One region of the Paenibacillus sp. FSL K6-2441 genome, then DNA from elsewhere that is predicted to be linked to it. Evidence: riboswitches for the same ligand, from Rfam matches in the RefSeq annotation. Region 1 holds a riboswitch; each other region holds the start of a gene.
The links. Region 1 has a riboswitch for cobalamin ahead of NSQ80_RS02940 (anaerobic ribonucleoside triphosphate reductase). Riboswitches for the same ligand answer to the same signal wherever they lie in the genome.
Positions count from the first base shown of each region.

Region 1 (10,510 bases):
TTCCTTATTTGAATGACCCAATCAAAGTAAGAATTTGGACGTTTTTCTGATTCACACTGGCGCGGTCATCGGAGCCGCAAGGACAAATGAGAGGTAGGGCTTTTGTTGTTTTAGAAATAGGCAGTTTGTTGTAGTCGGAGCAGGGACACAAGGCCGGTCTTCACGTGTACATGAAGGCTTGGATAACAATACGAAGCAGGCATTGGCGCGTATAGCCAGTGCCTGTTTTGCTTAGAATAAGGCTGTCTTTGCGAATCTGCAGTCTTAGCGAACAAACACCAGGAAATCTATAATTTACAACGGCTCTCCAAATCGCTTGGCTTCCAGCCTTGGTATGCCTTACCCAAATTCTACACGACCGAGCTGCCGGTTGAAGCTGCCCATGCGCTCAGACAAGGCCGTCTCCTTCTCTTTATGGACCGGTTACCGTTTTCCATCATTTTGCCAGCCCTGATCAGCGATATCTTCATGATGGAAAATGACCGGAATTACTCGCCCCCCTTCATATATCTGATCCGAAACCAAAGGATGATTCGAGTGGATAAAAGTCTACAGGTCATGATCGTAAATATCCTGATTCACATCGGGATCATTTTCTTTATCTTCCCGACGAACATCAGGCATCGGGGCGACGTACATGCGCAGCCAGATCAATCCGAAGGTGTCGATCTTGCAAACACGGGGGAACTCCGGACCAAAATCCCGACGGAGAAGCTCGCTCATTGGCGGTCGGAGTATTTTCCCCGTCTTAGAATGGACTTGGTGGTAAAAACAACGATCCAAAACGAAGGTAATCTCAAAACGGATCGCATCAATACCCTCAGATAAAGTTCACGATAAGAAAAACGTCTATCGACGTACATTCAAAGTAGACAGACCGCGTTTAGCGGAAGTTTTTCTTGCGATATCAGATGCCAATCGCCCGAAGTTTATACTTTCTGATATCTTAAAAAATCCCCTCCGGTCGAACCGTGAGGGGATTTTTGATGATCAAGAGATTATCCGCCGATAGCGGTAGCCGTGAAGACAACCGGCCCTACGACTCTGGCCGTGCTGTTGTTATCCTGATTTTCTACGATCAGCTGATAGTTTTGGACTCCGAGCGGGGCGTGTTCAACCATGTGCACGCTAATGAGACCCCAGTCGTTGAAAGCATCCTCCAGCTCTACTAACCCATAGAAGATTTCGGTGCCCGCTCTCCAGATGCGCACCAGGATATTCGGCGTATCGGTCAGCGCTTCAACGCCTATCGTTGCCTTCAACTCAACACGGTTGGTCAAGGACGCCGGATCGGCCGGATCAAGGAATACGGAAACTGCTGCAATCTGCACGCCCCCTACAACCGGAATCGGAATGTTAACACCATTGGTCACCGGAGTCACAACAGTCGAGTTGTAATCCAAAAGCGTTTTTGCCATACCATCTTCTCCCCTTTACTAAGGTATGCTCTATTCTATGTAAGAGAGAAAGAAGATTCTTAGATGAATGCATCAGTAGAATTGACTCATTTTCATACAAGCACAGGAGCAAGGAATAGGCATATGATGGATAAAAAAACTGGAGGTTATGTCAAACATGAGTTATGTTCCCGGACCGTACCCCGGCTTGTCGTACGCCGCTCCGTATGATCCTTACATCTATCCTCAACCTTACTTCGTTTACGGATATCCGCAGGCATTTCAACCCGCACGCTATCCCGACTATATCGAGCCCAGCCCGATCTATCCTGAATACGCACCGTCTCCTTCGCAAGACGACGCTTGGAACCGGCAGCCGCTTCAAGATTACGGGCAAAAGCCGTTTGTGATTAATATTAGCGATGCCGCCGAGCATAACCGGAACTTCCGGACCGCTCTCTGGACGGGCAAGCATTTCCAGGTCACTTTGATGAGCATTCCGGTCGGTGAGGATATCGGCTTGGAGATCCATCCGAACACGGACCAATTTGTACGCGTGGAAGAGGGTCGAGGCGTTGCGCAAATGGGCGATCGAGCGGATCACCTCACCTTCGTACGAAACATCCGTGAAGACGACGCGGTCTTCATCCCCGCCGGCACGTGGCACAACATCATCAACACCGGCAACGAGCCGCTTAAAGTGTATGTCATTTATGCCCCGCCGCACCATCCGTTTGGCACGGTGCATCGGACAAAAAGGGATGCGATGGAGCAAGAGTAAGCGCACCAAGGAACAGGGAGGTTTCAGCAAACCTCCCTATTTGCGGTCACAATTTAGTGCTAAGCGCATGGAGAAAACAAAGAAACGGAGAAGAACTAACAAGCGAAGAGCAAGAGGTCACTCGGAAGATGAACAAGGTCCTTCAACAATTCAAAAACGCCCCCCGAAAACCTCGGAGGGCGCGTTATGCTTGCATATCAGATGCTGGTGAAGGGACTCGAACCCCCGACCCACGCATTACGAATGCGTTGCTCTACCAGCTGAGCTACACCAGCAGGTTCGTTTTTAGCGAACAAAATTTATTATACCGAGTTTTAAAAATAATGCAAGCACCAATTTCAAGAAATTATAGTTTCTCGCGCACAGAGCGCAGCTTCTGTTCGGAGGAGCTGGCTTTGTCGCGGCGATCATCGATCTTGATCGAGGTTGATACGCGGCCGGCACCGGATTGGAACGGCGCTTCGTGAATCGCGCGAATCGCAGTAAACACATCATCTAACGATCCTTCAATAATCGTACTCATGGAGGTGAGGGTAAAGGTAATGCCCTTCTGCTTCTCCAACACCCGATGCAACTCGGCCACATAAGCGCTGAGGCTGGTGCTCCCCGTCCCGATCGGAATAACGGTAACTTCGGCGATAGCCATAATCGGCTCCCTTCTTTCCTGGTAATTGGTTTGAATCAAATCCCTGAGCTGGTTTTCGTCCTACAGGTATATTCTAACCAACTCTCCTCTCTAAGATCAACCGAACCCGTCTGCTAATATCCTTACCGTCCCCAAAACTCACACACTCTGTAAAACCCGATCTAGTCCTCCAGTCCCATTTATAAATGTTCACAATTTTCTTCTGTCCCCCACTCTCCGCATCGTTGCGCGGACCGGAGATTTTCACGTGATTTTCAGTCTGCTTTCAATGGGAAAATCCCATTTACAAACACAATATCTTGGGCTATCCTTAGATCAACGCAACAAAATATAGTGTGAACGGGTGATCCGGCGGACAAGCCGCCGGAGCTTAAAAGGGAAGTGCGGTGCAAGTCCGCTGCGGTCCCGCCACTGTAATCGGTAGCTTGGTACTAAAGACGAGGCGTTCGCCTACATCGTCTTGAAGACCCAGCCGTTCGACTGACGATATGCCACTACAGCTTAATGCTTGATGAGCTGCGGGAAGGCGTCAGCAACGTTCCGAAAGCCAGGAGACCTGCCCGTTTGAAAGACACCGACGGAAAACCTGCGAGGATCAGGGATGGTGTCCGCTTGCCGCCGAAATGTTGGGGCCTTGATTTGGTCTGTCCACTTTTTTGCAGTGCATTCGGGCATGTCTACCTCGTTGGTTGGACATGCTCTTTTATTTTGAACCAAAGCTCGGTTTACAGGGAGGAGAAGTGTGTTATGGCATGGGTAAGCCAGACGTATACCGGCCGGGACACCTTGCTGGATGAAGTGATTCGGATGGGCGAGGAAATCGTCCAGAGCCGCAATCTTGAGGTGCTGCGCGAGAACGCCAATTTAAATGGAGAGAGCTTCTCCGGCAAGATGAGCAAATTCGGCAGCGAGTATTCCAAATGGTATGCAAGCCATTTCGTACTGCCAACTCGCTTGGTACAGGCCATTCAGGATAACATCGTTTATGTTCACGACTTGGATCAGTACGCCCTCGGCACAACGAACTGTATTTTTATCCCGTTTGACAAACTGCTGCGCAAAGGCTTCAACACCGGCAACGGCAGCGTACGCCCGCCAACTTCCATCATGACGGCGATGGCGCTGGTGGCGATCATTTTCCAATCCCAGCAAAACTCCCAATTCGGCGGTGTGTCCGCGAACAAGCTGGACTTCGATCTCGCCCCGTACGTAGCCAAATCGTTCGCCAAGTACTTCCGCAAAGGGCTGGATTATTTTGAAGAAGGCGATGCGAACGCTGATTTGGGCGACATCACGATGAGCCGCAGTGACCTGCGGGATCAGTATCCCAAGGCTTTTAACTATGCGCTCAAGGAAACCAAAAGCGAGACGTTCCAGGCGGCCGAAAGCCTGATTCATAATCTGAATACGATGTCGAGCCGGGCCGGCGGGCAAATCCCGTTCACCAGCATCAATTACGGCACATGTACCTCACCGGAAGGACAACTGGTCATTGACTCCCTGCTCACGGCCACGATGCGCGGGCTGGGCCATGGGGAAACGCCGATTTTCCCGATTCAGATTTTTAAATGTAAACAAGGCGTCAACCAGAATCCGGGGGAACCTAACTACTCCCTATTTCTGAAAGCGGCGGAATGCTCGGCCAAACGGCTTTATCCGAATTTCGCCAACCTGGACGCCCCACTCAACCTGATGTATTACGACCCAACGGATCCGGATACGGAATTCGCTACCATGGGCTGCCGCACCCGGGTGCTGGCTGACCGGTTCGGCCGCAATCGTCTGTCTGGCAAAGGCAACCTTTCCTTTAATACGCTGAACCTGGTCAAGCTAGGCTTGAAGTACGGCATCGCGTTGGGACACCGCAAAGAGCCCGACGAACGCGGCTTCTACCGCGAGCTGACTCACTATATGAATATCGCCCTGGAGGGATTGCTGCATCGCTTCTCGATTCAGGCCTCCCAAAAAGCGAAGGCTTCCGATTTCATGATGCGGGAAGGCGTCTGGGAAGGCGGTGAGCAGCTGGCGCCGGATGATCAGGTCGGCGAATTGCTGAAGCACGGCAGCTTGTCCATCGGGTTCATCGGGCTGGCCGAATGCATGAAGGCGATGTACGGGAAGCATCACGGCGAAGATGAAGCCGTGTATCAGAAAGCTTACGACCTGATCGCTTACATGCGCGACTATTGTGACGGCCAAAGCGAAATTCACAATCTCAATATCACGTTGTTTGCGACCCCGGCGGAGGGGCTGTCCGGCAAGTTCACCAAACGCGACCGTGCGGTCTACGGCCCGCTGCCCGGGATTTTGGACCGCGAGTATTACACGAATTCGTTCCATATCCCGGTCTACTACAACATCAGTGCGGCACGAAAAATTGAGCTGGAAGCCAAATTCCACGGGCTGTGCAACGCCGGAGCCATCTCTTATATCGAGCTTAACGGCAATGCCCGCAACAATCCGGAAGCATTCGTCAAAATCGTGCAATACGCCCTGCAGCAGCAGGTCAGCTATTTTAGCATCAACCATCCGATCGACCGCTGCTCGGCCTGCGGCTTTGAAGGGATCATTGGGGCAAGCTGCCCCTCCTGCGGCAGCCATGAGAGCGAAGTGCATATTCGCCGTTTGCGCCGGGTGACCGGTTATCTGACCGGCGACTACCAGACACGGTTCAACCCCGCTAAACAAGCGGAGGTTCGCGACCGGGTGAAACACGACGCATGAACATTTGCGGGTACTACCCGGAATCCATTAATGAAGGGCCCGGCTTGAGAGCAGCGATCTTCATCAGCGGATGCCGCCATTATTGCAAAGGCTGCTTCAGCCCAAAAACCTGGAGCTTCGATTACGGGGAACCGCTCACTTTGGAGCGGGAAGCAGAAATTATTTATGACATTAAACATAATCCGTTGCTCAGCGGACTCACGATCCTTGGCGGTGATCCTTTTTTCTCCGCTGCTGAGGTCTGCGGTTTTATCGACCGGCTTGTGGCGGAAACCGGGCCAATATCCATCTGGATTTACACCGGTTATACGTTGGAAGAATTAATCGAACGCCCCGGCTCCCCCGAATATGAACTGTTGCGGCGTTGCGAGGTGCTGGTCGACGGAAGGTTCGTTGAGGAGCTTCGCGATCCTTCCCTGCTCTATCGCGGCAGCTCCAATCAACGGCTGATCGATATTCAACAAAGCCTGCGGCAGGGACAAGCCGTGTTATGGGAGCCCCTGTTCTCTTTTTAGCTGATTGATCTTATTGATCCTGAGCGCAACTTGATTGCGCCCCTTTTTTCACTGATTATCTGCAATTTGAACATTCAAGATTTGGGGTACCACCACCCATCTGCAGCCTTCATCCTACCTTAATATATGGAAAGTGAGGATTTATCTCATGCCTACTCTAGTGACAAAACCAAATAACCGACAGCTTGCGTTTGACAGCGCACGCCTTGGCGTCTATGCTGACCGAATTTTGCAAGGATTACATAACGTCGATAAAGAGCGCCTGCTGCGCGGCGTCAATGCAAAGCTGCGCCGGGATGTGGTGACCGGTGAAGAAATTAGCAACGCGTTTACGATGTCCGCACTGGAGCTCGTCAGCAAAGATGAGCCCGATTGGAAATATGCAGCGGCCCGCTCCCTGCTCACTTCCCTGTACAAAAAAGCGGCCGTCAATCGTCGCTACAAAGCCTACCCGGAAGAGCCTTACGGCTCGTTCTATCACCTGATCACCGAGCTCTGCCAGCTGGGCATTTACCGCGAGGAGCTGCTGGAGTGCTATACGAAGGAGCAGATTGAAGAGCTGGGCCGCACGATTGACCCGTCCTGCGACCTGCTGTTCGACTACATCGGCCTGCTCACGCTGACGGAGCGTTACCTGGCCACCGACTTCGACGGACGGACGATGGAGCTGCCGCAGGAGCGCTACATGGTCATCGCCATGTACCTGATGCATAAGGAGCCGGAAGAGAAGCGTCTGGAGCTGGTGAAGGAAGCGTATTGGGCGATGAGCAACCTTTATATGACTGCGGCGACGCCAACGATGTCCAATGCCGGTAAAAAAGTAGCCGGCCAGCTCTCCAGTTGCTTCATCGATACTGTCGACGATTCCCTTGAGGGCATCTTCGACTCCAATACGGATGTAGCCCGCTTGAGCAAAATGGGCGGCGGCATCGGCGTTTACCTCGGTAAGGTCCGCGCGCGCGGCTCGGACATCCGCGGCCACAAGAACACCAGCTCCGGCGTGATTCCCTGGATTCGCCAGCTGAACAACACCGCCGTCAGCGTCGACCAGCTCGGAACGCGTAAAGGTGCGATCGCGGTTTATTTGGACGTTTTTCACAAAGATATTCTTGCCTTCCTCGATCTGAAGCTGAACAACGGCGACGAGCGGATGCGCGCGCATGACGTCTTCCACGGCGTGTGCCTGCCTGACCTGTTCATGGAGGCGGTGGAGGCCCGCGGGGAATGGCATCTGTTCTGCCCGCACGAAGTGAAGAAAACGATGGGCTGGAAGGATGAGAACGGCCGCCCATTGGGGCTGGAGGATTTCTATGATGAGGAGCTTGGGAAAGGCAGCTTCCGTGAAAAATACGCCGAAGCCGTTGCCCACCCTACCCTGTCGCGCATCACGATGCCGGCGATCGATATCATGAAGCGAATCATGAAATCGCAGCTGGAGACCGGCACGCCCTACATGTTCTACCGCGATACGGTAAACCGGGCGAACCCGAACCGGGCGCATGGGATGATTTACTCGTCCAACCTGTGTACGGAGATTATGCAAAATCAATCGCCGACCGTCGTCGAGCAAGAGGAACTGGTGACGAAGGACGGACAAACCCGGATCGTCGTGTCCAAAATCCCTGGCGATTTCGTCGTCTGCAACCTGAACTCGATCCATCTGGCCCGCGCGGTGCCGGCCGGCGTGCTGGAGCGGCTGGTGCCTATTCAGACGCGGATGCTCGATAACGTGATCGATATCAACAATATCGAAGTGCTGCAAGCGCAGTATACGAACAGCCAATATCGGGCGATCGGACTTGGCACATTTGGCCTGCACCATCTGCTGGCGCTCGAAGGCATCCGTTGGGAATCCCAGGAGGCGGTTGAATACAACGACGCGCTTTATGAAAAGATCAACTACCTGCTGATCAAATCCAGCATGGAGCTCGCCAAGGAAAAAGGCAAATATCCGAAGTTTGCCGGCTCTGACTGGGAAACGGGGCAGTACTTCGAGTCCCGCGGTTACGTTGACGGCACGCGCGAAGGCAAATACGTGACGACCGAGCAATGGCGTGAGCTGCAGAAGGAAGTGCGCGAGAACGGCGTTCGCAACGCCTGGATGTTCGCGATCGCCCCCAACGGATCAACCTCGATCATCGCCGGCTCGACCGCCAGCATCGATCCATTGTACGAGCTGCTTTCGTATGAGGAGAAGACGACGTACAAAATCGCCAACCCGGCACCGGACCTGTCCGAAAAAACGATCTGGTACTACAAGACCGCGTTCCTGATCGACCAGCATTGGTCGATCGAAATGGCTGGCGCGCGCCAGCGCCACGTCGACCAAGGCCAAAGCTTCAACCTGTACGTGCGGCCGGACATCCGGGCTACTGACTTCCTTGACCTGCATCTGCATGCTTGGAAGGCCGGGTTGAAGTCGACGTATTATGTGCGGAGCCGGGCGTTGACGATTGAGGAGTGCGAAAGTTGTGCCTCCTGAGTGATCTCAACCAAGACCTCAACCCACCCCACCCCTCCCTTACCGTAAGGGAGGGCGTCCGAGGGCCTGCTGCCCTCTGGTCTCCCGCAAATGGGAAGAACGCGGGAGTGCAAGAGGCGCTCCTGCACGCTCTCCCCTGCGGGGAATCGCTGAGGTTGGCTCGTGGAACGCTTTTCCCCCTTCGGGTACGTCTTACTTTTGGCGCTCCCGGGTGACCTGGTAAACCGTGCTGCTCAGGACTGCTGCTTTCGGCGCACCCGGGGGGACGCAGGCGGGATGAGCCGCTTGCCGCCCTTCGGGCCCGCTCTACTGTGGCGCTCCTGCGGAGGCGGGGACTGCGACTTTGGGGCGTTACTGGCGAAACCACGTGCAATGAGGCGTTGTCCCTTCGGGATACACTTACTTTTGGTGCAAGACGAGAGAGCAGCAGGGGCGCTTTATACGTAACTGCGTGCTCGGAGGCGCTATCCCCTGCGGGGATGCGCTCACATTTTTGAACATATATACATGCGGGATCAGGGCCAGACGTTCGCCTTTGTGAGCGGATTTCTACAACTTCTGAATCTAGTCCAACCAGAGAAATCCGCGAGCAACAGCGATCGGAAGAACATTTCAGCCGGCGGCCTGATCCCGCAAATCCCATTCCATGTACAACTTACTCAACACAAATTAAGGAGCGAAATCCCATGCAACTTCAAACGATTTTTAATACCGAAGCCCCCAACAAATCAACGCGCATCATCGGCGGCGAATGCTCGGGCATCCTGAACTGGAACGACATTCGCATGCCTCATATGTACAAGCTGTACAAGGTGCTGCTGCTCAACCACTGGATCGCCGACGAAATCCCGATGGCCAAAGATGCGCAGCAATTCGCCCTGCTCGATCCGGAAGAGCAGCGCACCTTCAAGATCAACATCTCGCTCTTGGCCGTGCTCGACTCGATGCAGACGATGTTTGTGGGCGATGTAAAGCGCTACTTCACCGACTCATCGCTGGAGGCGATCTCGGCGATCATCGGGCAACAGGAAGTGGTCCATAACCAATCCTACTCCTACGTGCTGTCCTCGATCGTGTCGGAGCAGGAGCAGAAAGAAATTTTCGAGTACTGGAAGCATGATCCGGTGCTGCTGGACCGCAACAAATTTATCGCCAACATCTATCAGAACTTCCGTGATGAACCGACGCCGCAATCGTTTTTTGAAGCGCTGGTGGCGGATCTTATTCTTGAGGGCATCTTCTTTTATAGTACGTTTGCGTTCTTCTACAACCTCGCACGCGATCAGAAAATGATGGGCACCAGCCAAATGATCTCGTACATCCAACGGGATGAGAACCAGCACTGCTACTTCTTCGCCGAAGTGTTCAAGCAACTGCTGATCGATTATCCGGAATTAAACACGAAGGAAAATATCGATTACGCATACCGCACGATCGACCGGGCGGTAGAACTGGAGACGAACTGGGCGCACTATACGTTAAAAAATGTCCCCGGCATCGACTTAAACGAATTGTCCGATTACATTAAATACATCGCCAACAAACGGTTGACGTTAATGGGGCTGGAGAAAGCGTACGCGGGCGTGGATATCAACTGCATGCCGTGGATCAAGCCGTTCTCCGACGAAGCGTTGAACGCAACGAAAACGGACTTTTTCGAGGCCAAATCCCGCAACTACGGCAAGGTCGGCGACGACAACGGGTTCGATGACCTGTAATACCTGGGGTTACCTAAGTGAAACTGCTTCTTGCTCTTCCGCATCGGCTGCGGAGGAGCTTTTTTTTCGTTAAAAGAAGTTGTCCGTTTAAATTCGGTTTAAGAAATTCGGATATGCTATAATCAATACCAAATCGGCCCAGTGCCCGGACACATCGGAAGGACGTTGCTTTCATGGATTTACTGATTACTGTCATTTTGCTGCTCATCTGTCTGGTGGTTTCCAACATCATCAGCCACTACATCCC
Region 1 is NZ_CP150174.1:697,364-707,873, reverse strand. Features, by position in the region: gene NSQ80_RS02965 (hypothetical protein) at 538-828, shown strand; gene NSQ80_RS02960 (hypothetical protein) at 999-1,418, opposite strand; gene NSQ80_RS02955 (cupin domain-containing protein) at 1,567-2,178, shown strand; tRNA gene NSQ80_RS02950 (tRNA-Thr) at 2,381-2,453, opposite strand; gene NSQ80_RS02945 (MTH1187 family thiamine-binding protein) at 2,525-2,824, opposite strand; cobalamin riboswitch at 3,149-3,403, shown strand; gene NSQ80_RS02940 (anaerobic ribonucleoside triphosphate reductase) at 3,572-5,548, shown strand; gene nrdG (anaerobic ribonucleoside-triphosphate reductase activating protein) at 5,545-6,063, shown strand; gene NSQ80_RS02930 (ribonucleoside-diphosphate reductase subunit alpha) at 6,212-8,545, shown strand; gene NSQ80_RS02925 (ribonucleotide-diphosphate reductase subunit beta) at 9,232-10,263, shown strand; gene NSQ80_RS02920 (Na+/H+ antiporter) at 10,437-10,510, shown strand, end outside.

Region 2 (10,510 bases), 670 kb from region 1:
CATCCAGAACCTGTTCGTGCAGAAAGTGGATTCCGCTCAAGTGGCCAAAGAGCATCAAACCGCCTATGAAGCCAACAAGCAGTAATTCCATTAGCCAATAACCATACCTGATCTTCTAAAAAAAGTTACCTTTCCATCGATGCGAAGTAGCCCTTGTAAGCATTCGTGCTAGAGCGCTTCTTCGCATCGCATTTCTATTGGGGGGCGGAGAGATGAAAGTACTGAAGGTGCCCGCACGCACAATAGCCGTCTTCGTATTGCCTTGTCTGTTGTTGTATGTGTGCTTGGTGTTTGTTCCGATACTCGTATCGTTTGGGACCAGCCTGCTCAACTGGGACGGGATCACCACCCCGAAGTTCACGGGACTGTCCAATTTCCGAGATATGTTCTGGAACGATCCGGTCTTCTGGCCGTCGGTCCGGAGAACGCTGCTTTATGCGGTAGCCTCCATGCTGGAGATTCCGCTTTGCTTGTTTTTTGCGATTTTGCTTAGCCGTTATTTGAAAAAGGGGAACACGCTGGCGTCGATCTATTTTACGCCGGTCATTTTATCGGTTGTGATCATCGGACAACTCTGGAAAACGATCTATAACCCGACCTCGATGGGCGGCATGCTGAACGGCGTGCTTATCGCCCTGGGTCTGGACAGCTGGACGCATAACTGGCTGACCGAGCCGAAAATCGCGATGTACAGTCTGTATTTCGTGTCGCTGTGGCAGTATTTCGGCTATCATTTGTTGATTCAATATACCGGGGTGCAGAACATTCCGGACGAGATTTATGAAGCTGCAAAAATCGACGGGGCAGAAGGGTTCAAAGCAGACCGCTACATCACAATGCCGCTGATCGTCCCGATCTTTAAAATATCGATCGTCCTGGCGTTTATCGGCTCGTTGCAAGCGTTCGACCTCGTCATGGTGATGACCGCAGGCGGACCGGCGCATGCCACCGACGTCATCTCCACGCATATGTACAACAGCTCGTTCCTGTCCTTGAAATACGGGTACGGCAGCGCGATTGCCACGTTCCTGGTTCTGTTGTGCCTCACATGCACGGCGATCATCAACTCCATCTTCAACAAGCTTGAGCGCAAATACAGCTAGCAAAGGAGGCGAGGTTCATGCGAAAAATCAAAAAAGGAATCGTATACCTGCTGTTTGCGATTCCGGTGGTTACCCAGCTGTACCCGCTGTTGTGGCTGCTGCTGTATTCTTTGAAGACGAATGAGGAGATCATGGGCGGAAGCTTCTTCGCCTTGCCGAAAGAACTGCAGTGGCACAACTACAAAGACGCTTACGAGTCCGGGAGCTATTTGAAATATTTATCGAACAGCGTGATCGTTACCGGCATCACGATGATCTGCGTCATCCTGCTCAGCTCGATGGTGGCGTATGCCATTTCGCGGTTCCGCTGGCGGTATGGGAACATGGTCATGACCATCTTTTTGATGGGGATGATGATTCCGATGCAGGCTACGCTGCTGCCGTTGATGGTGATTTTTAAAAATGTCGATATTCTAAATACGCATCTGTCGCTGATTTTGCCGTATATCGCTTTTTCCACCCCGATCTCCGTCTTTATCCTCAGCGGGTTTATGAAGAGCATCCCGGCGGAAATCGAGGAATCGGCGTTTATCGACGGAGCGAGCATTTATCGGATTTTCCGCAGCATTATTTTGCCGGTGTCCGTCCCGCCAATGATGACGGTTTGTATTTTAACCTTTATCACGATTTGGAACGAATACATCTTGGCCGCCACGTTCATTTCGTCGGAGAGACTGAAGACGCTGCCGTTTGGGGTATATACATTCGTCAGCCAATATTCTGTAAACTACGGAGCCATCGGCGCTTTCCTTGTGATGGGGGCGCTACCGGTCATTTTGATCTATTTCTTCCTGTCGAACCAAATTACGAAAGGAATGGTAGCCGGAGCAGTAAAAGGGTAAAGATTGCGCTTGCAAAATAAGGACGCCATCTTATAATGAAGGAGCAGCAGGACACGGGGTTGGGAGGGAGAAAACAGTTGCGAAACAGCTTTCATTCCATAAACCATCGGTTGTTTTTGCTGTTTCTTTTTTGTATGTCGGGCATTTTGCTGATCGTCAGCGTGCTCTACTACAGCCGGACGACTGAGCAATATCACGAGAAAATTAGTGACCTATCGCAGAAAAACGTAGCTCAAACCGTCGGGCTGTTTAGCCTGCTTTATGAAGGGTACGACAGCTTGTCGAAGTCGATCACCAACAATTTTGAAATGATCCGCCTGCTGAACGAAAAAACCGACGAGCCGGCGGTTGCCTATATTAACGAACAATCGATTACGAACATTATCGGGGCGATCTTTTACTCGCGTGATGATTTGGTGGGCATTCACGTTATCACCAACCGGGGGAAGATCTACAATTACGGCAACTCGATGAATGTGCTGGATCCGTCCTATCCCCAGGAAGACTGGTACCGCCAGCTCCGCGATTCGTCCGGGAAATTGGTATGGTTAGGCGTCTATTCCCACTCGCTGATCGATTTAGCCGAGGACAGCCCGGTGTTTGCCTTTGGCCGGCAAATTTTTGATTTGAACGAGCACAAACCGATTGGCGTCGTGCTTTACGAGGTGAACCCGGGGCCGGTGCTGGATGCTTTGGATAATCTCAAGCTGGGCGAGCATAGCGAGGTCTATCTCGTCAATCAGCAAGGCCAAGTTGTCTCCTCGTTGACCGAACCGGCACCGATGCTGGACGACCTCCCGAAGCTGGATGCAGCCCGCAACTTGGTTGTAGAGCAGGAGGGTTCGGGGATCACGGTGGCGTCCCGCCTGCCTTTTTCCGACTGGTCGGTGGTCAGCGTGACTCCCCGGCAGGATTTGAATGTAGAGTTATTGGAAACGAAGCGGTATTTGCTGATCGTCATTTCGATCCTGATCATCGTCTCCGCCGTCGTCGCCAGCATTGTGTCGCGGACAATTGCCAATCCGCTGAAGAAGCTGATCCGCGAGATGCGACAGGTGGAAATAGGGAACTTCCGCGGGATGGTGAACGTCTCCTCCTACCAGGAGATTAATATTCTGGTCGCCTCGTTTAACCGGATGGTCAGCCGGATCGAGGAGCTGATTGAGCGGGTGAAGATCTCCTCGGTCAGTGAGAAGAACGCCGAGCTGCATGCGCTGCAGTCGCAGGTGAATCCGCATTTTTTGTATAACACGCTGGATATGATTTATTGGATGCTGGATGAGAAGGAGAACGACCGGTTAGGCGAGCTCGTCTTATCGCTGTCATCGATGTTCCGCTACAGCAGCGAGTGGAAGGACGGAGCGAAGGTTACGCTGCGCGAAGAGCTGGAGCAGATCAACCATTATTTGACGATTATCTTGATTCGGCTGGAGGGCCGGCTTCGGGTGGAGAAATCGATCGATGAACGGTGGCTGGACATTCGTCTGCCGAAAATGACCGTTCAGCCGATTATCGAAAACGCGGTGAAATACGGGCTGGAATCGCTCAAACGCCAAGGTGTGCTTAAGTTATATACCCAAGAGGTTGGAGATGTGCTGAAAATCGTGGTGGAGGATAACGGCAACGGGATGACGGCCGAGCGGCTAGCTTGGTTGAAGCAGTCGATCAACTGCCCGATCCCGAAGGTATCCGGCACGGGCAGCAGCGGCATTGGGCTGCAAAATCTGCACCGCCGCCTTCAACATATGTTCGGCGAACGTTATGGTCTGGAGATCGAAAGCATTCCTGATCAAGGAACCAAGGTGGCCGTCGTGCTGCCGCTTCCGATGGAGGGGGAGGTTGCCACATGAATATTTTGATTGCCGATGACGAACGGGCGATTCGCGAGGGCATTAAGCGAACGATTAAGCGGATTTATCCGGAGTACGGGGTGGAACTGGCCGAAGGGGCTGAGGAAGCGGCGAAGCTGATGGGTGAGAAGCGATTCGACATCGTGCTGACCGATATTTTGATGCCGGGAATGAACGGCCTGGAATTCATGCGTATTTTCAAACGCAGATTTCCCCGGGTGAAGTGGGTGGTCATCTCCGCGCACAGCGAATTCGCCTACGCCCAGGAGGCGGTGCGGCTGGGAGCTCGCGATTATCTGCTGAAGCCGATCGGGAAGACGCGCCTGCAGGAAATTATCAGTACCCTGGCCACGGAGGTCCGCGAGGAAAGCGAGCTGACGAAGGAAGAGGAGCTCTTAAAAGCCAATCTGAAATATTTGCGCGAGGGCGTATTTCAGCGATTAGCCTCGGGTCTGGATATCGGGAACTTGGATTTGACGCCGTTTATGGAGGACTATCAAAGCTTTTATTTGATGATGGTTCAGATGGATGCCGGGGACAAAAACGTAAGGCTGGAGCATTTTATCGTTGAAAACGTGTTGTCCGAGCTGATCGAGTGCCATGGCCGGGGGTTTGTTGTCAGCTATGACCGCCAAAGCCTGCTGGGACTGATCACGCCGCGGGAGCCGGAGCGAATCGAACGGTTTCAGGAGGAAGTGAAGGCGCATTTGAAGCACTATTTGAAGGTGCCTTTTCAAATCGTGCATTCAGGCTTAAACAACGATTTCAAGTCGGTGCCGCAGGTGGTCATGCGCATGAAACAGGCTTCCGATTCGCCGGTTGCCTTGCTGGATCCGCCGAAGGGCAGCGGGGAGAAAGCGATCGAAGTTGCCCTCCAATATATCAAGGAGCACTACAATGAGGAGCTTTCTTTGGAAAAGGTCGCTTCCGTCGTCTTCCTGAACCCGGCGTATTTCAGCCAGCTGTTTAAGCAGAAGGTGGGACTCGGCTACAAGGAATACGTAACCTCGCTCCGTCTGGAGCAAGCGAAGCAGCTGCTGCTGAACCCGAAGCTGAAGATCGCGGAGATTGCGGAATACCTCGGGTATCAGGACATCCGCCATTTCGCGCAGATGTTCCGCAAGAAGTATCAAGTCACGCCGAATGAATACCGGCAGCAGCAGAATATTAACATCTTGCTGGCCAGCAGCGGCAAGCGGAGTAAGTAGGGAAGAGCGTTCTGTTCTGGTGTACAATGGGAGAATGAACGAATAGACGAGAGAGGATGCCGCAAGATTGCACCCAAGATATAGGATGGTATGGATTGTTCAAAGAGGAATGTGACGTGTTGTGTTACATTCCTCTTTTTTATTTACAAAATTCCGTCGATTATTTGCACCCAACTTCGGAATGCCTAAATTTTTCCTTTCTATACCTTTAGTCCTATTCTATAATGTTAGCAAAATTTACATATCAGGGGTGGGAGTATGAATCGGAACGAAAGGTTGGGAAGAATCGCTGCTTGGCTTAGTGTCGGCTTCACGGCGGTCCTGGCTGTTTGTGCGTTATGGGCAAAGACGCCATGGTATATCCCCTGCCTTGTGCTATTTACTTTGCTCAGCTTGGGGTCTTCGTTGTTCTTTGGAACCGGCCTGCGGGCAGCACTGGGAGGCGGGGCGCTGGCGGGCAAGCGTTCTCCTTCGGGGACAGGTGAATCCCAGCGGGAGGAAACCGATTGGACGGCAGTATTCAATGAGTCGCTAGTGGCGGCGGATCGACTGCAGGCGGCGGTTGGCGAAGTGAGCGAGAGCCTCGAGCAGCTGCAACGATTAGCCGATACTGCAGCGGCCGAGGATCTGAAGCTCAAGCAAAGCAGCGAACGTTCGCTGGAACAGGTGCAGGAGAGCCTGGCGGCAATGGAAGAGGTGGCGGCCTCGGCCTCCCAAATCCATGACGCAGCGGGGCATTTGCTTACCCGCAGCGAAAACACTCGAGCCGAGGCCATGCGTATGGCGGGAGCGCTCGAAACCGTAGACGGCACCATTCGTTCTTTGGCGCAATCCCAAGAGTCGATCGTGGGGCCGATGGAGGATCTGGAGGGGAACACCCGGAAGCTGGGCGCATTGTATCGGAGCTTGGAGGAGATCGCGGCAGAGGTCGCGTTGCTTGCGCTGAATGCGTCGATCGAGGCGGCTCGTTTGGGCGAGCAGGGGAAAGGTTTCGATGTCGTCGCCGTGCGCATGCGCCAGTTGGCGGATCAAAGCACCAGGGCGATCAACTCCTCCGCCCCGTTGTTCCAGCAAATCTCGGCGGATGTCGAGCGTGTGAAGTCCACGCTGATAGAGGGACGTGACTCGGCCCTGGAAGGAATTTCGCTGATGAAGCGAATGGGGGAGGACATCCGGTTCATTGCGGATGAAGTGGCAGAGGTGAACGGGCTGGTTGCCGAGGCGGGACAGCGAAGCCGGGAACAAGCCGAGCTGACGCGGAATATGGAGGCGATGCTAAGCGAGGTGCATGAGGCTCTCAATCGGAGCATCACCCATGTGGAGGGAGCGCTGGCTCGGATGGAATCGGAGCGAGAGCATATTTCCAAGCTGCAGACGGTGGTCGTGGGCTTGGATCGGGCCCAGGGCGAACTGATGGTATCATTGAACTCCGTCCATTCCGGGGCGGATCCGGCTGCCGGTGGCGAAGACGCGGTGGCCCTTGGTCAAGCCTATGCCCGGAAGCTGCTGGAGGCAGCCGAACAGCCAGGTTTCCGCATGCTGGAGCCGGCTAGTCACCGGGCTGCACTGGAGCAGCTGTTAGCCGCAGAGCCTGGTCTAGAAGCGGCCTGGTCGAACCGCAAGGACGGCTCTTTTATCGTATCCATTCCGGAAGCCGGCTTGCTTAACGCCAAAGGACGGGACTGGTTCCGCCAGGCGATTGCCGGAGAGACGGTCGTCTCCGAAGTGTATATCTCCGCGATCACCAAGCGGCGTTGCATGACGCTGGCCGTGCCGATTGTCCGGGAAGGTGAAGTCATTGGTGTCCTGGGAGCCGATTTGTCTTTAGAACGGGGCTAATCAAAGGAATAACGGATTAGTTATTGTCAGTCCTCCGCTTTTCCCCTATAATCCAATAGAGAAGAAAGCCTTAAGACAAGCGTACAATTTGTGCCCGTAGGTCCTGGAGCAACGGTGAAGCATACCGTACCGCTTCGGGTTAAAAGGGAAGCCGGTGCAAATCCGGCACGGTCCCGCCACTGTAAACAGGGACGAGCTCATGATGCCACTGTCGCCCGCGAAGGGAGATGGGAAGGCGAGTTTTCGTCGAGACCTGGAAGTCAGGAGACCTGCCACGGGAATTCAAGACGGTCCTTCGAGGAAAGGATAACGTTCTGCCAAGAGCATCATGGCTTGGCGCTGCCATCGTGGAGTCTCTCCGCTTTGCGCGCGCACAGCATGACTTTGTAGACGTAACCCCATCCGCTAGGATTGGGGTTTTTTCTTTGTGCCGGTAGAGGGTTAGCCGGACTTCTTCGCCGCCGGCTGCACAACGTACCGCTGGAACACAAGGCGTTTCTTTATTTACTGAAAAATAAAGCAAGGGGAGATCTGGAGATGAAAAACTGGAGAAGACTAGGAAGCCTGTGGCTGCTGGCGTTGCTGCTGGTGCTTGCGGCCTGCGGTAACAATAACGCCGTCACCCCGGGGACAGGGAACACAGCGGACGCTGCACAACCGACGCAAAACGCTGGAACGAACGCGGCGGCGGACAATTCGGCGGCACAAGAGACGACTTACCCTTATACCGTCACTGATTCTACCGGTAAAGAGTTTACGTTTGAAGCCGCGCCGGAACGTATCGTCTCGCTGGCGCCTTCGGAGACGGAAACGCTGTTTGCACTGGGACTGGACGAGCAGGTCGCTGGCGTATCCGACCTGGATGATTATCCTGAAGCGGTGAAGGACAAACCGCGGATGGGCGGGTTCCAGGTGAATGTCGAGGCAATCGTGGCGGCGCAGCCGGACCTAATTCTTGCGGCGAGCCTGATCGATGAAGCAACGGTCAAAAACTTGACGGATATGGGATATAAAGTGTTCCAGTCCAATCCGAAGACGATCAACGAAGTAATGGAGCATATTCGGACGATCGGCGAAATTACCAACCATCAGGCTGAAGCTGCTGAAGTGGTCGGCAAGATGAAGGAAGAGGTCCAAACGGTAACTGATGCGGTAGCTTCGCTAAGTGAAGACCAGAAGAAGAAGGTCTACATCGAGTTTTCTCCGGGATGGACGGTTGGCAAAGGCGAATTCATGGATGAGATGATCACGTTAGCTGGCGGCATCAACGTTGCTTCCGATGTCAAGGGATGGTCCGAGATCAATGAGGAACAAATTATCCAAGCGAACCCGGACGTCATTTTATACGCGAAAAGCGTTGTTGACGAAAATAACAAGACGTTAGCGGACATCATCAAAGGCCGTTCAGGCTGGGACCAAATTACGGCCGTGAAGGAGAACCGCATTATCGCTCTGGACGATAACCTGCTGAGCCGTACGGGCCCTCGCGTCACGCAAGGGCTGATTGAAGTGGCCAAGGCGGTTCACCCGGATTTGATCCAGCCATGAAGCGCGGCAAATTCGCCGGATACGGAGTCATCGGGCTCTTGCTCCTGGTTGTGACGCTGCTGCTCTGCATCGGCATCGGCTCCGTTTATGTGCCTGCTGGAGAAATCGCGGCGATCTTGCTGCACAGGCTCCCGGGGTTAGACCGCCTGATCACGCCGGATTGGACGACGGCAGCCGAGCAAATCGTCGTCCAGGTCCGGTTGCCTCGCGTGCTGCTCGGGATGCTGGTCGGCGCTTCGCTCGCCGTAGCGGGCGCCGGCTTCCAAGGGGTGCTGCGCAACCCGCTGGCGGATCCGTTTACACTGGGCGTATCGTCAGGTTCGGCAATCGGTGCGGCGGTGCTGATCTTTTTCGGATGGCAGTTTTCCCTGTTTGGGATCTTTACGCTTCCGATGGTTGCGTTCCTGGCGGGGGCGGTTACGTTATGGATCGTGATTTGGCTGGCTAGAGAGAACGGACGGCTGCCGATTGAAAGTCTGGTTTTGTCCGGCGTCGTGATGCAATCGTTCCTAGGGGCTGTTGTCTCCTTTTTAACGGCAATGTCGAAGAAAACCATTAATGAAATTTACTATTGGACGATGGGCAGTTTAAGCTTGCGCGGATGGTCGTATACGGCCATCCTTTTGCCGTATTTGCTGCTGGGAGCCTTATTCCTTTGGAGCCGGGCTAAACATTTGAACCTGCTGACTTTAGGTGAACGTCAAGCCTCCCATTCCGGGATGGCCGTAGAACGAACCAAACTAGCTGTGTTGCTCGTTGCTACACTGATGACGGCGGCTGCGGTATCCGTGTCAGGGGTAATCGGATTCGTAGGCCTGGTCGTTCCGCATATGATCCGTCTGATCACCGGCCCGGATTATCGGCTGATCATTCCTTTGTCGGCGCTGGGCGGCGGGATATTTATGATGTGGAGCGACTTGGCGGCTCGCTCGCTGCTGGCTCCAACGGAGGTCCCGCTGGGCATCGTCACCGCCTTTGTGGGGGCGCCTTTCTTTGGGTATCTGTTGTATCGGAAGAAGAAACAGAGGGAGGAGGAGCTGCGTTGATCAAGGTGTCTGGGGTTGCCAAGGCGTTTGGCCGGCTGGAGGTGCTTCACGGTGTGGACTGGCAGGTTGGCTCCGGTGAGTTTTGGGGCTTGATTGGACCCAACGGCAGCGGCAAAACAACCTTGCTCAACTTGATCTCCGGCGTGGAGAAGCCGGATGCCGGCGAGATTGCGTTGAGCGGACGACCGCTTTCGTCGTATTCGCGCAAGGAGCTGTCGCGCAAGGTCGCCGTCCTTCAGCAGGACGGGCTTCCGGCTGTGGCTTTTACGGTGCGTGAAGTGGTGGAAATGGGGCGGTTCGCCCATCAGGATTGGCGCGGCAAGGAGATCGGCGGGGCGAAGGCAGGCGAACGCCTCATTGATGGAATTATGGAACGTCTCGACCTGAAGGAGCTGGAGCATCGTCCGCTGAGTGCGCTTAGCGGGGGGCAACGCCAGCGGGTAGCACTTGGGAAGGTGATGGCTCAGCAGCCCGAGCTGGTGCTGCTCGATGAACCAACAACCTATTTGGATTTGCGTTACCAGATGCAATTTATGGAGCTGGTGGCCGAATGGCAGCGCGATGCCGGACTTACCGTCGTTTCAGTGATGCATGATTTGAATTTGGCTGCCTTGTTTTGCAGCCATCTCTTAGTGATGAGCGGCGGGCAAATTGTGGCGCAAGGCGCGCCGGACGGCATTTTGTCACCGGAGCTGGTTGAAACCGTATTTGGAGTTCAGGCCCACCAAGTGGTTCATCCGGATTCGGACGTTCCGCAGCTATTGCTGCGCCGGGCAAGTTTAGGTTAAGGGTACGAGTCAGTAATACAGAAAAGGGGAATATGGTTATGGCATACAATTCAGTCGAACAGCTTGCGCAAGCAATTACTCCTTTGGACGAAGCAGCGATGAAAGCGGCGCAGGTCCATTTGGACCAGTTGACGAAGCCGCCGGGAAGTCTCGGGAAGTTGGAAGGATTGGCAGTGAAGCTGGCAGGCATCACGGGAATCATTCGTCCGGAGTTTCCAAAACGGTCGGTAATCGTAATGGCGGCGGACCATGGCGTTTGTGAGGAAGGGGTCAGCGCGTTTCCGGC
Region 2 is NZ_CP150174.1:1,362,846-1,373,355, forward strand. Features, by position in the region: gene NSQ80_RS05840 (extracellular solute-binding protein) at 1-85, shown strand, start outside; gene NSQ80_RS05845 (sugar ABC transporter permease) at 213-1,103, shown strand; gene NSQ80_RS05850 (carbohydrate ABC transporter permease) at 1,121-1,945, shown strand; gene NSQ80_RS05855 (sensor histidine kinase) at 2,023-3,795, shown strand; gene NSQ80_RS05860 (response regulator) at 3,792-5,003, shown strand; gene NSQ80_RS05865 (methyl-accepting chemotaxis protein) at 5,262-6,842, shown strand; cobalamin riboswitch at 6,924-7,134, shown strand; gene NSQ80_RS05870 (ABC transporter substrate-binding protein) at 7,380-8,390, shown strand; gene NSQ80_RS05875 (iron ABC transporter permease) at 8,387-9,436, shown strand; gene NSQ80_RS05880 (ABC transporter ATP-binding protein) at 9,433-10,224, shown strand; gene cobT (nicotinate-nucleotide--dimethylbenzimidazole phosphoribosyltransferase) at 10,263-10,510, shown strand, end outside.
Region 2: it holds a riboswitch for cobalamin, as region 1 does, so the genes downstream of both, NSQ80_RS05870 (ABC transporter substrate-binding protein) here and NSQ80_RS02940 (anaerobic ribonucleoside triphosphate reductase) in region 1, are expected to answer to the same signal.

Region 3 (10,510 bases), 1.4 Mb from region 1:
TGGACTTTGGCCGTCCCATCCGGTTGTTCTTCCACCGTATAGGTGCAGCCCAAGCTGTTTAATTCCTCGATAAGAAATACCGGTACCCGGTCGTTGTGAATATGCACCTCATCACCTGATTTGCAGCGATCCAAGGCTGCCAGCGTTCGAACCATCGGTTGCGGCGGTTCCAGACCACGGTTGTCCAGCGTGATGATGTTAGGGCTGGCGGCAGATTCGCCGGATCCACCCGTTGATGCCGGAGCAATCTCTGCGGTTGCTTCAACTGGTACGGATTCGTTTTCCTCTTCGAGCCATGCCTTGTTTTTCTTATGGACAAATGTCGTGATCCAATGCTCTTTGTCTAGCATCACCGCTTTGCCGACGAGTCCCTTCATTTTCAGAAGCTTGAGCAAAGGGGTCGGCTTGAAGGGGGCGTGAAGCACGAAGAGATCGTCTTTTTCCAGCTTTTTGACAGTATCCATGATGAGCTGGAACGGCTCCAGTTTGTTCCGTAGTTGCTCTCGAACGTCCAGCTCTACAATTCTGGCGTCTTGTCGATTCATCCAACGTCACCTCGTTTATGAATTTGCGTGAAAATGGTATTTCATTAATGGCTCATCACCGGTTCTCCATGATCTGTCCCGTCCTGGCTTACGCGCAGGATCGCCGTAGCTCCGAGGTTAGCATCACCCAGCTGATGGGTCAAAATCAGATAATCGCCTTCTTCCATGACGGTAAACTCAACGACTGCGCCGCCGCCGGCCGGAAGCAACACCGTTTGCATGCCGTACAGCTGATTGCTTGGATTCCCGTCCAGATAGACGCGATCAAAGGTCGTCCCAACCACATGGAACGAAGAAACATGATTTGGTCCCGCATTGATGACGTACAGCCGAACCTTGTCGCCGACTTTGGCGAGCAAGGGGTGTTCTTTTAACGTAAAATCATCGCCGTTGAACACAACATACTCCGGATCACCTTGTTGAAAAGCATCCAAATCATTTGCCGCATACCACTCGCTTTGGACGATCGTATATTCTCGGTCGATATCCGAGTCCGTAGGGTATCCGTCCTTCGGTTCAACGATGATCATCCCATACATCCCATTGGCTACATGCAGCAGTACCGGACTTGCTCCGCAATGGTACATGAACACGCCTGGCGTGTTGGCGGGATAAGTAAACGTGCCGTGCTCGTTAGGCATCACTTCAACGAACTTCTCGCTTGGAGCGGCATGGACCGCATGGAAATCCATCGAATGCGGCATATCTGGATCTAGGTTTTTTAAGGTAAACTCCAGCTGATCGCCTTGCTTCACGCGCAACACCGGCCCGGGGGCGGTACCGTTAAGTGTCCAGGCGGGATAAGTGACGCCTTCGGAAATCTCGATATCCGCTTGCTGCGCGGTCATTTCAATGCGGACGGTATGGCCTTCCCGTTGAATGATTGGCTCAACTGGCGGTGGATGGAGATGCTGTTCTTCCTCTTGCAGGACGGTATCACTGACCTGGGGTGTCTCCGATGGGAACGCAAACCATGCTGCGGCAATCATGACCAGACAGCACAAACTAAGCAATAGATGCTTCGGGATGTTCCGCGATTTCATCGGTCATTCCTCTTTCTATCTGAAATGGTTAAGCAATAACTCCTTGATGTACCTTCATCGTACGATGGGTCCGAAGACCGCATTGTGATATGTATCACATGAAAGTTGTCGAAAATGTTGTCATTTGATTCCCATTCTCATTGCATAAATAAGTTAATTCCGATCTGTTTGATATTGTATTCGCGGGGCAGATGAAGTAAGATGGTAGGTATATTCCAACCGAATATAGCGGAAATAGGTGTTCCGGCCAGGATTGGCCGGAGCTTAAAAGGGAAGTCCGGTGCAATGCCGGCGCGGTCCCGCCACTGTAACGGAGGAGTCGGATGTGTGAGATGCCACTGGTGATGTAATCATTGGGAAGGTCACATCCGGCGATGATGCCGAAGCCAGGAGACCTGCCTATTTCGACAGCACTGCTGTACCTACGGGAGATAGGGAGGTGTTAAAGTTGCAAGCCATCGAACAACGGATCGAAGGTCCTCTTTAGCCATGCTATCGAGGACCTTTTTTGTGCTTTACGGATTGGCGCGTTTTGAACTTACCAATGGGAGGCAATGAATATGGGGGACTTTGTTAGCGGAAATCTGGGGTATCCCAGAATCGGAGGACAACGGGAATGGAAGAAGCAGATCGAGGCTTATTGGGCAGGAAAAATCACGGAGCCGGAGCTCCATGCTCGATTAAAAGAGATTCGATTGAACAACCTGCGTCTGCAGCGGGATCGGGGACTTGATGTCATCCCGGTGGGCGATTTTACGTATTACGATCACGTCCTTGATACAGCGACGATGTTTGGCCTAGTACCGGAGCGCTTCGTATGGAACGGTGACCAAGTATCGCTTGATCTGTATTACGCCATCGCAAGAGGCGACGACCAAGCGACCGCCAGTGAGATGACCAAATGGTTTAATACGAACTACCATTATATCGTGCCTGAGCTTGGGAACCGAGATCCCAAGTTGACCGTCAATCGGCCGCTGGCGGCTTATCTGGAAGCGAAACAGGAGCTCGGGATCAACGGAAGGCCTGTACTGCTTGGGCTGTTTACTTTGCTGAAGCTGTCCAAGGGGGAAACGGCGGGGGAAGTCGAGACTTGGACCCGCAAGCTGCTGCCGCTATACGTACAGGTGCTGCGCGAGCTGAAGGCGGCGGGCGCAGATTGGGTGCAAATCGACGAACCGGCTATCGTTGTCTCTTTAAGTGAGGAGGACGTACACCGGCTTCGCTTGATCTACCAGGCGATCGCGCAGGAGGTTCCGGGACTGCGGCTGATGCTGCAAACCTACTTTGATGCGGTTGAACGATACGAAGATCTGATTGAACTGCCGGTGCACGGCTTGGGGTTGGATTTCGTACACGGCCGGGACGGTAACCTGGAAGCGCTCCGGCGTTACGGCTTTCCCGCTGGCAAGACGATAGGAGCGGGACTGATTGACGGGCGGAACATTTGGCGTACGGATTTAGATGAGGCGCTTAGCCTGGTGAAGACGATTTCGCTCCAGTCCGGAGCGCCGGATGTGATCGTGCAGCCTTCCTGCAGCTTGCTGCATGTCCCGGTATCTGCTGCAGGGGAGGAGCGGCTTAATCCGGTATTGCGCGATGCGTTGGCCTTTGCCGAGCAGAAGCTGGAGGAGTTGGTGAGCTTAAGCAGGGCGGCAAATGGGGAAGAACCAGAGCCGGTGCAGTTCGCCGAGAATCGTCGCGCCTTGGCTGTACTTGCCGCAGATCCGGCCCGCAGCCTTGCTTCGGTGCGGGAAGAAGCAGCGCAGACTGCAGCGGCTCCGGCCGAGCGCGCCAGCGATTTCGCCGATCGGCGGCGGAAGCAGCAGGCAAAGTGGCAGTTGCCGTTCCTGCCTACAACCACGATCGGCAGTTTCCCGCAAACCGCCGAGGTTCGGGCCGCCCGGCAGAAATGGCGTAAAGGCGAGTGGAGCCCAGAGAAGTACGAGGCGTTCATTCTAGCGGAAATCCGCAAATGGGTTGAGCTCCAGGAGGAGATCGGGCTCGACGTATTGGTGCACGGTGAATTCGAGCGCACCGATATGGTGGAATTTTTCGGAGAGAAGCTTCCGGGATTTGCGTTTACGCAAGGAGGCTGGGTACAGTCCTACGGCACGCGCTGCGTAAAACCGCCGATCATTTATGGAGACGTCGAATTTGCGAAGCCAATGACCGTTAAGGAAACGGCCTATGCCCAGAGCTTGACGAACAAACCGGTGAAAGGGATGTTAACGGGACCGATCACCATCCTAAACTGGTCCTTTGTTCGCAGCGACCTGTCCCGGGAGCAGGTGGCTTATCAAATTGCTCTGGCTCTGCGAAGGGAAGTCGAGGCGTTGGAGGAAGCGGGGATCGAGATGATCCAAGTGGACGAGCCTGCGCTGCGCGAAGGGCTGCCGCTCAAGCAGAAGGACTGGGCGAACTATTTGAAGTGGGCGGTGAAGGCGTTCCGCGTGACGACCTCATCGGTCCGGGATACGACGCAGATTCATACGCATATGTGCTACTGCGAATTTGACGATATCTTGGAGGAGATCCGTGCGCTGGATGCCGATGTGATCTCGATCGAAACGTCGCGCAGCCACGGCGAGCTGATCCAGAGTTTTGAGAAGCATACGTATCCGCTTGGAATCGGGCTGGGGGTTTACGACATTCATAGCCCGCGCGTCCCGTCTGCGGAGGAGATGGTACGGTTAATCGAGCGGGCGCTCCAAGTTTTGGACCCGGAACTTTTCTGGGTGAACCCTGATTGCGGCTTGAAAACGAGAGGACAACACGAAACGGTCGCAGCGCTGCGGCAAATGACGGCGGCAGCAGAGCAGGTTCGCAGCAAATTTGGACGTGGAACGCAGGCAACACGGCAGTGAAGGAAGTTTGATTTTTTTGAATCTGTAATTGACAAAGTGGTAGTTAGCCTTTATCATTACCATTGTTAAATCAGTTACAAGATAATATAGAGTAACTAGAAAAAAGAAAGTAAAGATAAAGAGTTGGAGGGAAACCACAGATGTCTAAAGTTTTATTTGTCAAAGCCAATAATCGCCCAGCAGAGCAATCTGCTACTGTAAAGTTGTATGAAAGCTTCCTGCAAACTTACAAAGAAACTCATCCTAATGATGAAATCACCGAGTTGAACCTGTTCGAGTTGAACCTGCCTTATTATGATTTGGATATGCTAAACGGGCTGTTCAAAGTCAATAATGGGATCCCGACAACGCCAGAAGAGCAAAAAGCTGCTGACTTGGCCAATGGTTATCTGGAGCAATTTTTGAATGCGGATAAAGTCGTATTTGCGTTCCCGTTGTGGAACTTCACGATTCCGGCACAGCTGTTGACCTACCTGTTCTACTTGAACCAAGCTGGTAAAACGTTTAAGTACACCGAGCAAGGTCCGGTTGGCCTGGTCGGCGGCAAGAAAGTAGCGTTGCTGCAAGCGCGCGGCGGCGTTTATTCCGAAGGTCCAATGAGTGCGCTGGAAATGTCTCTGAACTATGTAAAGAACACCTTGGCCTTCTGGGGCATTAACGATCCGGAAGCCGTTGTGGTCGAGGGGCATAATCAATTCCAAGACCGCGCCGAAGAAATTATTCAAGATGGCGTAAAACGCGCTGCCGAGCTGGCTGCAAGATTCTAATTTATCTGATATGCAATTTCAGAAGCCTGAGCCGTTTAAATACGGTTCAGGCTTTTTTCTTCTTGACCAACGAAGCAGGGAAAAAATAAAATGAGTCTAACAGAAAATCTAACAATATTAGAAAATTATCCCTCTAACTATCAAGCCATACGCTGCATGATTTTCAGAAAGTGGATTGTAAGATTCATCTACTGAACCAGGGGAGGTTCACTTTTGAGGGATCATATGATCAATTTGTGCACTCTCATTCTGAAGCGAACCCTGACGATATCTTTTCTGAACTTGTGAAGTAGTAAGTCCAAGAAACTCTTGCTGACAGGGGCAGATCCATCCGTTAGCCGGGTCTCTTTTTTATCTTCTGGGCGGGTATGTTCGATTTGCACCAAAGTGCCGAATACAATTATACTCACCTTATATACTTGAAGGAGTTGCGATCATGAACAACGAAATGGAAATGGTTGTAAAGCTTGGCCTAGCTCTATTGTTCGGGTTATTTATCGGTATCGACCGGCAATTAAAGCAGAAACCGCTGGGAATCAAGACGAGTATGGTTATTTGTATTGCCAGCTGCTTGGTTACGATCGTGTCGATCGAGGCGTTTGCCAAATTCGCCGGACCGGATCATCCGAACATGGATCCGATGCGGCTAGCTGCGCAAATCGTCAGCGGGATCGGTTTCCTGGGGGCAGGGGCGATACTTCGCCGAAGCAATGAGGGGATCTCCGGCCTTACCTCTGCGGCGATGATCTGGGCAGCGTCCGGGATTGGGATCGCAATCGGAACCGGGTTTTATCTGGCTGCTGCATTAACGGTGGTTCTGTTGATCATTTCCGTGAATGTCGTACCCTATATCATTAAATGGATTGGACCCTATAAGCTGAATCAGCGCGATGTCTCCATCAAAATCGTCATGGAGGATCACGGCAACGTAACCGAACTGATTCGTATCATCGAATGCAGCGGTGATCCAGAACAAGGAACGAAAGTGAACAAGCACCGGATTCGGCGGCTGAAAATCAAAGACTTGGAGGAAGGACGCCAGCGGATCGATATGGTGATTACCGCATCGGAGAAGGAGTATACGACGGAGCTGTACCATTTTCTCCGGAAGATTAACCATGTCATCAGCGTGGAAGTGGAGAATCTCTAGTTAGTTGCTCCTGAAAAAGTCGATTTTCAAAAATAGTTTCGGGTTGCTGGCTGGGTTGTGAGGGGGAACTTTCCCTAATGATCGGTTTCCATGTTAGTTTTGGAGCATTTTTGCCGCTCTTTGCAGGTTGTGGGTCAGAATCCCGAAGCCGACCCAGCATTTTGAGCCGACAAAGCCCCGATACCTGCTGCGGTTCAAACCGTACTTCCGCTTGAGAAGACTAATCTTCGCTTCTCCAGCTGCACGGTAACGCTGCAAGTCTTTGAACCATAATTCGTTTTCGTACTCGGATCGGGCAATGCCTTTTTTGCCCTTTCGCGGCAAGCTAGCTCGCTTCACACCAAGTTCGGTAATGGCCGTTTCGTTCTTCTTGCTTGAGAAACCGCGGTCGGTCGCTACAGCTTGCGGCGCTTTGCCGAATTGCTTGATATGCGCCTGTACAGCGGGAACGAGCAGTTCATCATCCGAGGGGTTCCCCTCGTAGACAGCGTAGCCGGTCACAAAGCCGCTTTCCGTCTCGTCGATTCGCACCTTGTAGCCGAACTCAGTTCCTTTGGCCAGCTTACCTTTCTTAATCGGTCTTGCTTCCGGGTCAAAGAAACTGACGATCCGATCTGCGATGATTCGATTGCCGGAAACGACCTGTTTGGCTTGTTCCAACAACTTGCCGGTTAGCGTGACCGCCTCGGTCAGTTTGGTTTTACTTTGTCGAAGAGCAGCTTTGCCCTTGTCTTGCAGTTTCTCGATAACGGCTTGCGCCTTGTTCACAACGTTCTCGGCTACTTCGATTACGCTCCCAGTGATCCGGTCAACTTCTTCCCAAGATTCACGGGTGCGGCGACGTAGAACTTTCGCGATGGACAGAATCTTTTCCTTGATTTCTGCCGTACGATCTTCAAAGCCTTGAACAGTGTGGGAGGCGACTTTCCGGATTTTCTGAATCGTTCGAGTGATGACTTTTACGCCATCTTGCAACAGCGTAGCGTCTGTCGGGTGATGGATGTCGGATTCCACAACCGTCGTATCCGTGCGCAATTTGCGGGTTTTCAGAACGGCTTTTTCCTCACACTGCTTTACGAGTGCGGCATTGATGTCTTCGACGATCTTGTCGCCGTAGCGTTTGCGGGCATAGATGAGCGTAGACGGGTCGGGCATCGGTTCGTCGATGGCAAACCGGCAGAACATTCGCCATGTGATGCTGTCACCGACTTCCTTCACGAGTGACTCGTAGCCCAAATTGTATTTATGCTTCAGGACCATAAGACGGATGTACTTTTCAATTGCAAGCGTAGGACGGCCGCTTTTCTTGCCTTTCGGGTGCAACTCAGTAAACGGTTGAAGAAAACGGTCGTCGTCCAGTAATTGATCTATGATTGCAAGCTCGACCGGCAACTTTCTAACAGATTCCGGGAGAATGGCATCCCAGATGGTCAATTGCTCGTCTCGAAGTTTCAACATTTTCTTCACCTCTTGGAAGGATTCCCGAGGGCTTCTGTTGAACTCCTATAGCAAAGGAATTCTTCCCTCGGGGTGTGGAACTTTGTTATCTCGTCAATAACAATTTCCATTTTGAGGTGCTGAATTCCTTTTAATTATGCTCAAAACACCCTGACTTTTTCAGGGGAAACTAGTTAAGGTTTTATTTTGTTTAACTTCAGTTTAAATTCCGAATGTAGTCTTTTTCCTAGAGCCGGTATTTCCGGCTCGTCTTGTTTCAGATAGAGATGGAAGGGAAGAGAAACACATGCCAAGGAATAACTTCAATTTTAAAGATACCGATCGTCAAGTGAGCACAAGTGGTGGAAGCTCAAAGGCGTTTTTCCGCCTGCTGCGGGAAACGAAGCCGCCGCTGCCGCTGTTTGCCGTCGCGATCGTCCTCAGCTTGCTGTCAACGTTGGTCAGCCTCGTGATTCCGATGTTCACGAAGAATCTTGTTGACGGCTTTTCGTTGTCTTCCATCAGCGGTTCGCAGATCGTGTGGATCGGCGCCGCATTTGTCGGGATGTCCGTCGCTTCGGGACTATCGATCTTCCTGCTGAATTATACCGGTCAGCGCATGGTTGCTGGCCTGCGGGATCGTTTATGGAAGAAGCTGCTCCGCTTGCCGGTATCTTACTTCGACAACAATCGGACCGGGGAGTCGGTCAGCCGAATGACCAATGACACCGGGATCATCAAAACGTTGATCTCCGAACAGGTCTCCGGCTTTATCAGCGGAATCATCTCGATTCTGGGTGCGGTGGCCGTTCTATTTTACTTGAACTGGAAAATGACCCTGGTGATGTTCGCGGTGATCCCGCTTGCCGCTTTGATTCTTGTACCGCTGGGCCGGACGATGTATAAAATTTCGCTGGCCATGCAGGACGAGACCGCATCTTTTACAGCGGCCTTAAGCCAGGTGTTGTCCGAAATCCGCCTGGTCAAAGCATCGAACGCGGAGCGGAAGGAATATGAAAGCGGCAGCCAAGCGATTGGCAGACTGCTCTCCTTCGGCGTGCGGGAGGGCAAAGTCATGGCATGGATTAGCCCGTTTATGGCCTTTGTCATGATGATGCTGCTCGTCGTGGTAATTGGCTACGGCGGGATGCAGGTGGCGGGCGGCGGGTTGTCCGCCGGGGAACTGGTGGCGTTTATTCTGTACCTCGTTCAGATCGTCATGCCGATGACGCAGTTGACGACGTTTTTCACCCAACTTCAGAAAGCCAAAGGCGCTACGGAACGGATTCTCCAAACGCTGGATGCCGAGGAGGAGCCTTTTGGCCAAGGTCAGGAGATTACGAAGGCGGATCAGCCGTTAATCGTGGACGGGGTTACCTTCGGGTACAAACCGGACGAGCCGGTGTTGCAGGACGTTTCCTTTACGATGGAGCCGGGGACGGTAACGGCGGTCGTTGGCCCAAGCGGCGGCGGCAAAACGACGTTATTTTCCTTGCTGGAGCGGTTTTACGTGCCGCAGCAGGGCAGTATCCGACTGGGAGATGACCCCATCGATTCGTTTTCGCTTCGCTCCTGGCGTGGGATGATTGGGTACGTCTCGCAGGAAAGCCCGATTATCGCCGGAACCATCCGTGAGAATCTGTGCTACGGCATCGAGCGCGAAGTCAGCGAAGCGGAGCTGCAGCGGGCGGCGGAGATGGCTTATGCTGACGGCTTTATCGCCGAACTGCCGAACGGGTTCGATACCGATGTCGGCGAGCGCGGGGTTAAGCTGTCCGGCGGGCAGCGGCAGCGGATCGCGATTGCACGGGCCCTGTTGCGCGATCCGAAAATCCTCATGCTGGACGAAGCGACCTCGAGCCTGGACAGCCGCTCGGAAATCGTCGTCCAGAAGGCGCTAAATAACCTCATGAAAGGCCGGACGACGATTGTCATCGCCCACCGTCTCTCCACCGTCATTGGGGCGGATCAGCTGATTTTTATCGAAAAAGGGAAGGTTACGGGCCGAGGCACACATGAGCAGCTCTTGCGTCAGCACGCCATGTATCGCGAGTTCGCCTCGCAGCAGCTGCAAATCGCCGCAAGCCGAGAAGAGTCGGAACCGCGCGAAAACGAGGAGGAAGAGATGCAACATGGCTAAAATTCTCGTAGTTGACGACGATCAGCATATCCGCGAGCTGGTTCGCCTGTTCCTGGAGGAAGCGGGCATCGATCAGGTGATGGAAGCCGAGAATGGACGCAAGGCGCTCGCTCTGGTGGAATCGGAGAAGGTCGACATGGTGATTTTGGACATCATGATGCCGGAGATGGACGGCTGGGACCTCTGCCGTGAGCTGCGCCGATACTATGATATGCCGCTGCTCATGCTGACGGCGAAGGGGGAGACTCGGCAGGTGGTTAAGGGCTTCGAGCTGGGCACGGATGATTATCTCGTCAAACCGTTCGAACCGGCCGAGCTCGTCGCACGGGTGAAGGCGCTGCTCAAGCGCTATCAGGTGTCGATCTCCCAAACCGTGACGATTGGCGCGCTGCGAATGAACCGCAAAACATTTGAAGTTGAAAGCGGCGAAAGCAGCATTACGCTGCCGCTTAAGGAGTTCGAGCTGCTGTTCAAGCTTGGCAGTTATGCAGGGCGAACCCTCACCCGGGAGCAGCTTATTGAGGAAATCTGGGGATACGATTTTGAAGGAAATGAACGCAC
Region 3 is NZ_CP150174.1:2,134,560-2,145,069, forward strand. Features, by position in the region: gene NSQ80_RS09630 (DUF2249 domain-containing protein) at 1-545, opposite strand, end outside; gene NSQ80_RS09635 (multicopper oxidase domain-containing protein) at 590-1,588, opposite strand; cobalamin riboswitch at 1,808-2,006, shown strand; gene metE (5-methyltetrahydropteroyltriglutamate--homocysteine S-methyltransferase) at 2,149-4,455, shown strand; gene NSQ80_RS09645 (FMN-dependent NADH-azoreductase) at 4,596-5,222, shown strand; gene NSQ80_RS09650 (MgtC/SapB family protein) at 5,659-6,372, shown strand; gene NSQ80_RS09655 (ISNCY family transposase) at 6,466-7,830, opposite strand; gene NSQ80_RS09660 (ABC transporter ATP-binding protein) at 8,117-9,949, shown strand; gene NSQ80_RS09665 (response regulator transcription factor) at 9,942-10,510, shown strand, end outside.
Region 3: it holds a riboswitch for cobalamin, as region 1 does, so the genes downstream of both, metE (5-methyltetrahydropteroyltriglutamate--homocysteine S-methyltransferase) here and NSQ80_RS02940 (anaerobic ribonucleoside triphosphate reductase) in region 1, are expected to answer to the same signal.